One region of the Caulobacter sp. GW821-FHT09B08 genome, then DNA from elsewhere that is predicted to be linked to it. Evidence: predicted binding sites of a transcription regulator. Region 1 holds the regulator's gene; the other holds the start of a gene.
The links. Region 1 encodes LexA, which represses DNA repair genes until DNA is damaged. Its sites were predicted from a motif close to ATGTTCNCNANNTGTTCT; they were not measured.
Positions count from the first base shown of each region.

Region 1 (4,255 bases):
TCGAGGTGCGGACGGGCGACGCCATTTCCGAACACATCATCGAAGCCCTGCCGATCATTGTGAAGGTGGATACCGAGGGGCACGAGGCTCTGGTGATCGAGCAGTTGATGGCGTCGTCGTTTGTCGCGGATATCCAGGCGGTGTTCTACGAGGTCGACGAGAGCTGGGTTAACCCGGCGGACATAGAAGGCGCTCTCAGGGCGCAAGGGTTTTCGAACTTCAAGAAGGTGCGATCAGGCACGCACTACGACGTTCTGGCGACCCGGTGACGCCAGGTCCGCCGCCCTAGGGCAGCGTCCGGGTTGCACCCCCCACCCCTAAATCGAATGGGGACCCCCGACAGCGGACCTTCCGGCCGTCCCCAACGGGCGGGGAGCGGACGTTGCTTGGCTTACTCCGAGCGCAACGCGGCAAGCGCCGCTAGATCGGGCATCTGGCCGTAGTCGGTTGCGAAAACCTCAGACGACGTTCGCGCCCATTCCAGCACGGACGCCTCGCCCTCGATCCAACTGGCGAACCCTCGGGCCTGCCACGAGTAACCCTCGGCATTGGCCAACTCGAACAGCTTCTCAACAAAGCGCTCAGCTATCGACTGCCCCCAAGACAGCGCTGCGTCGGCCGAAGGGGCATCGATCCAAACGATTCATCATCCCAGCCGCCGTCACGATTGGCGGCGAACTCATCGGGGCTCTCAAATCCAAATCTGAACAGGTAGCGCATATGCGACCATAGAGCCGACGCTGCCGAGTTCCGCAACGGGTCGAAAGCCGAAGTTGGCCACTGGTTACGGACAGTCAGATCACTACCGCGAGCAAAGGGCTGTGTTGGTCGACATCGGCCCTGGAGCGCGAGGCCGCCTCAGTTGACGTCGATCCCGTGGTTTCGGGCGTTGCCCCAGCTGTAGTGGAGCTCCACCCACAGGCGGCGGCCAGCGACCACGGCGCCGTGCTTGTCCCTGCCGTGGACCTTTACGCGGGAAAGCACCTGCTGGGTGGCGGCTTCGAAGCCCTGGTCGGCGGGGGTGACGCGCGCGAGGTCGCAGTCTTTCAGTCGGCCCGTGGGGTCGATGGCGCAGGTCGCATAGGCCCAGCCGGAGAGGCCGGCCTGGATCGCGGATCGCGGATAGAAGCGCTTGATCGCCTCGGGATCCGAACGCAGCGCCACGTCTTCGACGCGCAGCACGTTCGCCGGCGGGGTCGGATGGGCGGCCGGCGTCGCCTGCAACATAAGGATCAACGACAGCATCCGCTCCCCCAAGCTTTGTGCGCCTGGGCCGACTGAAGCGCGCTGGTGGAGAGGCGTCAACCCTGGGTTAGGGTGACGCCGCCTCGTCCTTAGTGGTAGCGGCGGATCAGGCCTACCAGCTTGCCCTGCACCTCGACCTGGTCGGGGCCGAAGATACGGGTCTCGTACTTGGGATTGGCCGCTTCCAGGGCGATGGAGCCGCCCTTCTTGCGCAGGCGCTTGAGGGTGGCTTCCTCTCCCACCAGGGCCACGACGATCTCGCCGCTGTTGGCGGTGTCGCCCTTCTTGATGATGACGTAGTCGCCGTCGAGGATGCCGGCCTCGATCATCGAGTCACCCTGGACCTCCAGCACGTAGTGCTCACCACCGCCCAGCATGGTCTCGGGCACCGGCAGGCGCTCGCGTTCGTGCTGGATGGCGTCGATGGGGGTGCCGGCGGCGATGCGCCCCAGGATCGGCAGTTCGCGCGTGTTGTCGGCGGCGATGGCCGGAGCGGGCAGGGACGGGGCCTGACCGCCGCCCTCGACCACCTGGGGCTTGAAGGTTCCTCGGCCCTTGGGTGGCGACGCCGTCGTGGCCTGCTGGGGCAGCTTGACCACCTCCAGCGCGCGGGCGCGGTGGGCCAGGCGGCGGATGAAGCCGCGCTCTTCCAGCGCCGTGATCAGCCGGTGAATGCCCGACTTGGACGCCAGGTCCAGCGCCTCCTTCATCTCGTCGAAGGAGGGGGAGACGCCGGTCTCCTTGATCCGTTCGTGGATGAACATCAGCAGCTCGTGCTGCTTGCGCGTAAGCATGTCCGGCCTCGCCAGTCGTCGCGGAACAAACCGCTAACCTCTGTAAATGTTCTCTAGGTGTTCTTCGTTAATGTCAAGTTGACGAGACGACCCTTGTTCGCTGTAGCTTGCGAGGCCTGCAACCTCGCGGGGAGCGCCTGTCTTGATCGATCATGCCTGGATCCTGGACGCCGGTTGGCCGCGCGCTTTCTGGGGCAGCTACCTGGTCTTCGGCCTGTTCGAGACCTGGGTCTGGCTGCGCGACCGGCGGGCGGCCAGCGGGGCGAGCGCCGACAAGGGCAGCCTGCGGGCCGTGGTGCTGGTGATCGTCGCCGGGGTCTTCGCCGCCTTCTACGTCTCGCATGCCGTTGAATTTGCTCGGATCGTCGCCTGGAAGCCCGAGCTGCGGGCCCTGGCGCTGGTCTTGATCTGGGGCGGCCTGGCGCTGCGGCTCTGGGCCATCCTGACCCTGGGCGCCTTCTTCCGGGTGACAGTGCATCTGCAGGATGGGCACCGGATGATCACCACGGGGCCTTATCGCATCGTGCGCAATCCGGCCTATCTGGGCAGCCTGACGACCCTGGTCGGCTTCGGGCTGGGCCTGGGCAACTGGCTGTCGGTGCTGGTCCTGTTCCTGGCCGGTCTGATCGCCTTCGGCTGGCGGATCCGGGTGGAGGACGCGGCCCTGACCGCCCGATTCGGCGAGGAGCACCGGGCCTACCGCAAGCGCAAGGCGGCGCTGATTCCGTTCGTCTGGTAGGGCGGGGCGACTCGCCGAGCCGCCCCTTTCCCCGTTCAGGCCAATTCCAGGGTCTTGGCCTGCGGTTGGTGGGAGTCCAGCGCCGTGTTCGGGTCGGCCAACTGGGTCACCGCATTGGCGAAGCCCAGATACTCGGCCGCGAAGTTCGGCGGCAGGATCTCGACCAGCCAAGTGTTCTCGACCCAGATCTCGACCACGTGGAAGTGGCCGCCGCGATCGCAGACGAAGGCGTCCCAGCCCTTGGCCTGGGCGCGGGCCAGGACATCGACCTCCGCCATATCGACGCTGAGGGCGAAGTGGGTGGGCGAGCGGCGGTCGGCGCCTTCCGGCTGGCGCACGAACACCGTGCCGGGCTCGCCGTTGGCGACCATGACGCAGCCGGCCGGATAGATCTCCAGGGCGGTGCCGCGGCCGTCGGCCTTGAACACCATGTAGCTACCGGGGTTCGGCGGGAAGTCGACGACGACGCCGCCCATCAGGTCGGCGAAGAACTCGGCCGCGCCCTGGGGGTCTTCGGCGCTGACGGAGAGGTGGTGGATCATGGGATTTCCTTGGATTTGGACGCGAGCGTTCGCGCGCCGGCGGTGGGGGCCGCCGGCTGAAACGCTCATGATTTCGATGTTCACTGATCGACGTTACGCGCCGAGGCCGCGCGATGTAGGGGCGCGCGGACGTCGCCTCAACTTACAAGGCTGTCATGAAGCCGATTTAATCCAGGGTAGGTGGTGGTCAGCCCTTGGCGGGGCGACGTCGACGCGGGACGCGGACCACGGCCTCGCCGTCCATGATCAGGTCCTCGTCGACCAGACCCTCGCAGCGCAGGGTGACCCGGGCGCTGGCCTCGTCGATGGCCGAGACGGTCACGCGCGCGATCACCGTGTCGCCGATCCGCACCGGCCGGTGGAAGGCCAGGGTCTGGGACAGGTATATCGCCCCGGCGCCCGGCAGGATCGTTCCGACCACGGCCGATCCGAACGAGGCCGACAGCAGGCCGTGGGCGATTCGACCGCGATAGGCGGTCTTGGACGCGAAGGCCTCGTCCATGTGCACGGGGTTGAAGTCGTCGGAAGCCTCGGCGAACCGGGCAATGCGCTCTTCGGTGACGGCCACGCGCTTCTCGGCGGTCATGCCGACGAAGAGCTCTTCCAGGATGTAGCCGCCGGATTCGTGAGGTTGGATCATAGCGCGCGGTTAGCCCTCATGCGGCGGCGTGGCCAGTAAAAACGCACGCCGGAACGCCGGTCTTGGTCTTCGCTCAGTCCGTGAGCGCGTCCTGGCCCAGCAGGGCCTTGGTCGCCGAGGCCACGTCGGCCTGGCGCATCAGGCTCTCGCCCACCAGCATGGCCTTGGCCCCGGCCGCTTCCATGCGCACCGCGTCGGCGGCGACGAAGAGGCCGCTTTCGGTGACCAGCAGGGCGTCCTGAGGCGCCTGGGCGGCCAGGCGTTCGGTGACGGCCAGATCGACCACGAAGCTCTT
Region 1 covers NZ_JBWKPL010000006.1:14,478-18,732, reverse strand. The annotation lists gene AC07OA_RS17045 (FkbM family methyltransferase) at 1-269, shown strand, start outside; gene AC07OA_RS17040 (energy transducer TonB) at 859-1,245, opposite strand; gene lexA (transcriptional repressor LexA) at 1,335-2,039, opposite strand; gene AC07OA_RS17030 (methyltransferase family protein) at 2,182-2,778, shown strand; gene AC07OA_RS17025 (VOC family protein) at 2,814-3,320, opposite strand; gene AC07OA_RS17020 (MaoC family dehydratase) at 3,508-3,960, opposite strand; gene trpC (indole-3-glycerol phosphate synthase TrpC) at 4,034-4,255, opposite strand, start outside.

Region 2 (4,255 bases), on a different contig from region 1:
CGGCCCCAGGCCGTCCACGACGCCGGCGTCTGGCGTCTGAAGGACGGCGCCGACTACTACGCCGTGTCGCTGAAGAACTACACGACCGCCACCCTGACGCCCGACGAGATCCACCAGCTGGGCCTGGACCTGGTCAAGTCGATCTCGGCCGAGATCGGCCAGATCTTCGACAAGCAGGGCATCACCAAGGGCACGCCGGGCGAGCGCATGCGCGCCCTGGCCACCGATCCCAGCCAAGTCTACGCCAACACCGACGCGGCCAAGGACCAGCTGATCGCCGACCTGAACGCCAAGGCCCAGTGGATCGAAAAGCAGCTGCCGGCCTATTTCGGCCAGTTGCCCAAGGCCCCGCTGGAGATCCGTCGCGTGCCCAAGGCCATCGAGGCCGGAGCGCCGGCCGGCTACTACAATTCGCCCTCGCTCGACGGCAAACGGCCCGGGATCTACTGGATCAATCTGCGCGACACGGCCGAGCAGCCCAAGTTCATCCTCACCACCCTGACGGTGCACGAGGGCGTTCCGGGCCACCACCTGCAGCTGTCGCTGTCGAACGAGGCCAAGGGCCTGCCCCTGATCCGCAAGACCATCGGCAATTCCGGCTACACCGAGGGCTGGGCGCTCTATTCCGAGCAACTGGGCGTGGAGATGGGCCTCTACAAGGACGACCCGTTCGGCCATATCGGCATGCTGCACGACGCCCTGTTCCGGGCCGTGCGGCTCGTGGTCGACAGCGGCATGCACTACAAGAAGTGGAGCCGCGAGCAGGCCGTCAAATACATGGCCGAGACCATGGGCGACGAGGAGAGCGGGTCGATCACCGAGATCGAGCGCTATGTCGTCTGGCCGGGCCAGGCGTGCAGCTACATGGTCGGCAAGATCACCTGGCTGCGGGCCCGCGAGCGCGCGAAGAAGGCGCTGGGCAAGAAGTTCGACATCAAGAAATTCCACGACGCGGGCCTGCTGTCGGGCATGACGCCGCTGGTCGTGCTGGACAGGGTGATCGACGACTACATCGCGCGGACGAAGGCGGGGAAGTAGGGGGAGTAGGGCTTAGCCCCAGCCTTCCGAAACCCCCGCGCGTCGCGCCGCCGGCATGACCGAGTTCAGCTTCAGCGCCGGCTGGGGCTGGTCGGCCGGCTTGCCGAACAGCCAGCCCTGGGCGAAGTCGACGCCGGCCTTGCGGACCACGTCCTCGACCTCGGCGGTCTCGACCATCTCGGCCACGGTGCGGATTTTCAGGTCGCGGCACAGCTCGACCAGGCGGCGGACCATGGCCCCGTCGCGGCCGTTGCCGGCCAGCTCGCGCACGTATCGGCCGTCGATCTTGACGATGTCCAGGCTCAGTTCCTGCAGATAGGCGAACGACGAGGCGCCGGCCCCGAAGTCGTCCAGGCAGACCAGCGAGCCCAGGCCGCGCAGGCCCTGGATGTGCAGATTGGCGCGCGGCAGGTCGTCGATGGCGCTGGTCTCGGTGATCTCGAAGATCAGCCGGCCCTTGGCCGCCTCGTGCTTGGAAAGCAGGCCGGCGATGTGATTGACGAAGGTCTCGCTGACGATGGTGCGGCCCGAGACATTGACCGCCAGCTTGACCGCGCCGGTGCGGTCGCCGGCCAGGCGCTTGACCGCCATCTCGGCGATGGCGTGGTCCAGCTCCTCGATCAGGTCGAATTCCTCGGCCATGCGGATCAGCTGGAACGGGCTGCCGCCGTCCTCGAAGCGCACCAGGGCCTCGTGGTGGTGGGCGACACCGGTCCGCAAGTCGACCACCGGCTGGTAGGCCAGGGTGAAGCGCCGCTGGCTGACCGCCACGCCCAGGGCGCCGGCCCGCGACAGGGTGCGCTTGACCGAGCGGTTCATGGCTTCCGACAGGCTGAGCGGCGGGGTGTCCTTCAGCCCCTCGCGCAGGAAGTCGTCCAGGGCGTAGCGCAGGGCCTTCAGGCCGCGCGACGGGGCCACGCCGCCGTCGATGGGTACGATGTGGGCGCTGGCCTGCATGGCCGTGGCGCTGGTCAGGCGCTGGGCCATCTCGTCGGGATGATCGCTCTTGGCGCGGACCAGGGCGAAGCGCTCGGACGACAGCTGGGTGGCCATGGCCCCGGCGTGGGACTCGGCCCGCACCGCGCCGGCCAGTCTCAGGTCCAGGGCGTGGGCCTCGGGCTTGGACAGCTGCTGGCGCACCGAATCCAGGCCCGAGAAGTCGACCATGGCCAGTTCCAGTTCCAGGCCGGTCACGCGGGCGGCCTCGAACAGGCCGCGGGCGATGTCTTCGAAGCTCTCGCGCGAGCGCAGGCCGGCCTCGTCCAGCTCGCCGGACGGCGCCGTGCCCGGCGTGACCGAAACCGAGATCCGGCCGCCGTTGTCGGGCAGGGCGCGCATGGTCAGGTTCACGTAGCGGACCGGTTCGCCGGCCATGCGGATGGTGACCGGACCACGGCGCTGGCCGTCGCCCATCATGGCGGTGGTCGCGTCGATCAGCGGACGGTCGGCGGCGGTGAAGAGATCGCGCCAGGCGCGGCCCATCAGGGTGCGCTCGTCCTGGCCCATGATCCGCTGGGCGGCGCCGAGGGCCAGGGTCACCCGGCCGTTCTCGACTTCAAGCAAGAGGTCGGCGCTGGCGAAGGCCAGGCTCAGCAGGCGACGCGGATCGATCGACAAGACGTAGTCCCCCCGGAAGGCGACCAGAATGGGCGGGCTCTTGTTAAGGACCGGTTGCGTTGGAGCTTCGCTATCGCCTTGCAGATGTGGGGAAATGTCGCACCCGACGTACCCTGGGATGTGTTCGCGCGGATCGGCTCGCGCCCCAGATGTATTGTCAAGGTTAGCGTCGATCGCGAGGGTCGATACGACCGTATCTGACGTATAGGGCCCTTACAGTAAGAACATGTTGCGAACATGGAACAAACCATGTACGCATTAATCATTCCACAGGCGGGTGGGCGCGGCGGTCGCGAACCTCCGATCCGGTTGTCGGAATCATGGAATAAGGGCGGACCAACAATGAGCAACCAGGCGGCTTTGAAACTCGTGGGCAAGGAAGACGGCGACAAGCAGCGCGCTCTGGAAGCGGCGCTGGCCCAGATCGACCGGGCGTTCGGCAAGGGCTCGGTGATGAAGCTGGGCGAGAAGGGCAAGGTCGAGATCGAGTCGATCTCCACCGGTTCGCTGGGCCTGGACATCGCGCTCGGCATCGGCGGCCTGCCCAAGGGCCGGGTGATCGAGATCTACGGGCCGGAAAGCTCGGGCAAGACCACCCTGGCCCTGCACGTGGTGGCCGAGTGCCAGAAGGCCGGCGGCACCGCCGCCTTCGTCGACGCCGAGCACGCCCTGGATCCGGGCTACGCCTTCAAGCTGGGCGTCAATCTCGACAACCTGCTGGTGGCCCAGCCCGACAACGGCGAACAGGCCCTGGAGATCACCGACACCCTGGTGCGTTCGGGCGCGGTCGACATCGTGATCGTCGACTCGGTGGCGGCCCTGACCCCGAAGGCCGAAATCGAAGGCGAGATGGGCGACAGCCTGCCGGGCCTGCAGGCCCGTCTGATGAGCCAGGCGCTGCGCAAGCTGACCGCCTCGATCAACAAGGCCAACACCATCGTCATCTTCATCAACCAGATCCGTCACAAGATCGGGGTGATGTACGGCAGCCCGGAAACCACCACGGGCGGCAACGCCCTGAAGTTCTACGCCTCGGTCCGCCTGGACATCCGCCGCACGGGTTCGATCAAGAACCGCGACGAGATCGTCGGCAACAACGTCCGGGTCAAGGTGGTCAAGAACAAGGTGGCCCCGCCGTTCCGCGAGGTCGAGTTCGACATCATGTACGGCGAGGGCATCTCCAAGCTGGGCGAGATCATCGACCTGGGCGTCAAGGGCGGCATCATCGACAAGGCCGGCTCCTGGTTCTCCTACAACAGCCAGCGCATCGGCCAGGGCCGCGACAACGTCCGCGAGTTCCTGAAGGTCAACAAGGACCTGTGCGCCGAGATCGAGGCGGCGGTGCGCAAGTCGTCGCAGAAGATCGAGGAAGAGCTTCTGGTCGGCCCGTCGGAAGACGACGACACCGAAGACTAGGATTTCCGGCGGCGGCTCCCCCATGGGCCGCCGCCCGGAAGCTTCGCGGCCGCCGCCCGCTGCGGGCGACCCCGCCTTATAGCCCGCCGCGCTTACCGCCACGGCCGGCCGCGATCCCCGGACGCCTGGACCCCATGCCAGGCGTCCGATTTTATTCAGGCCTCCGCCCCTCCGCCCCCTACGG
Region 2 covers NZ_JBWKPL010000004.1:24,995-29,249, reverse strand. The annotation lists gene AC07OA_RS13510 (DUF885 domain-containing protein) at 1-1,038, shown strand, start outside; gene AC07OA_RS13505 (sensor domain-containing phosphodiesterase) at 1,051-2,655, opposite strand; gene recA (recombinase RecA) at 2,998-4,071, shown strand.
Region 2: the regulator LexA is predicted to act here: its motif matches at 2,877-2,894, upstream of recA (recombinase RecA).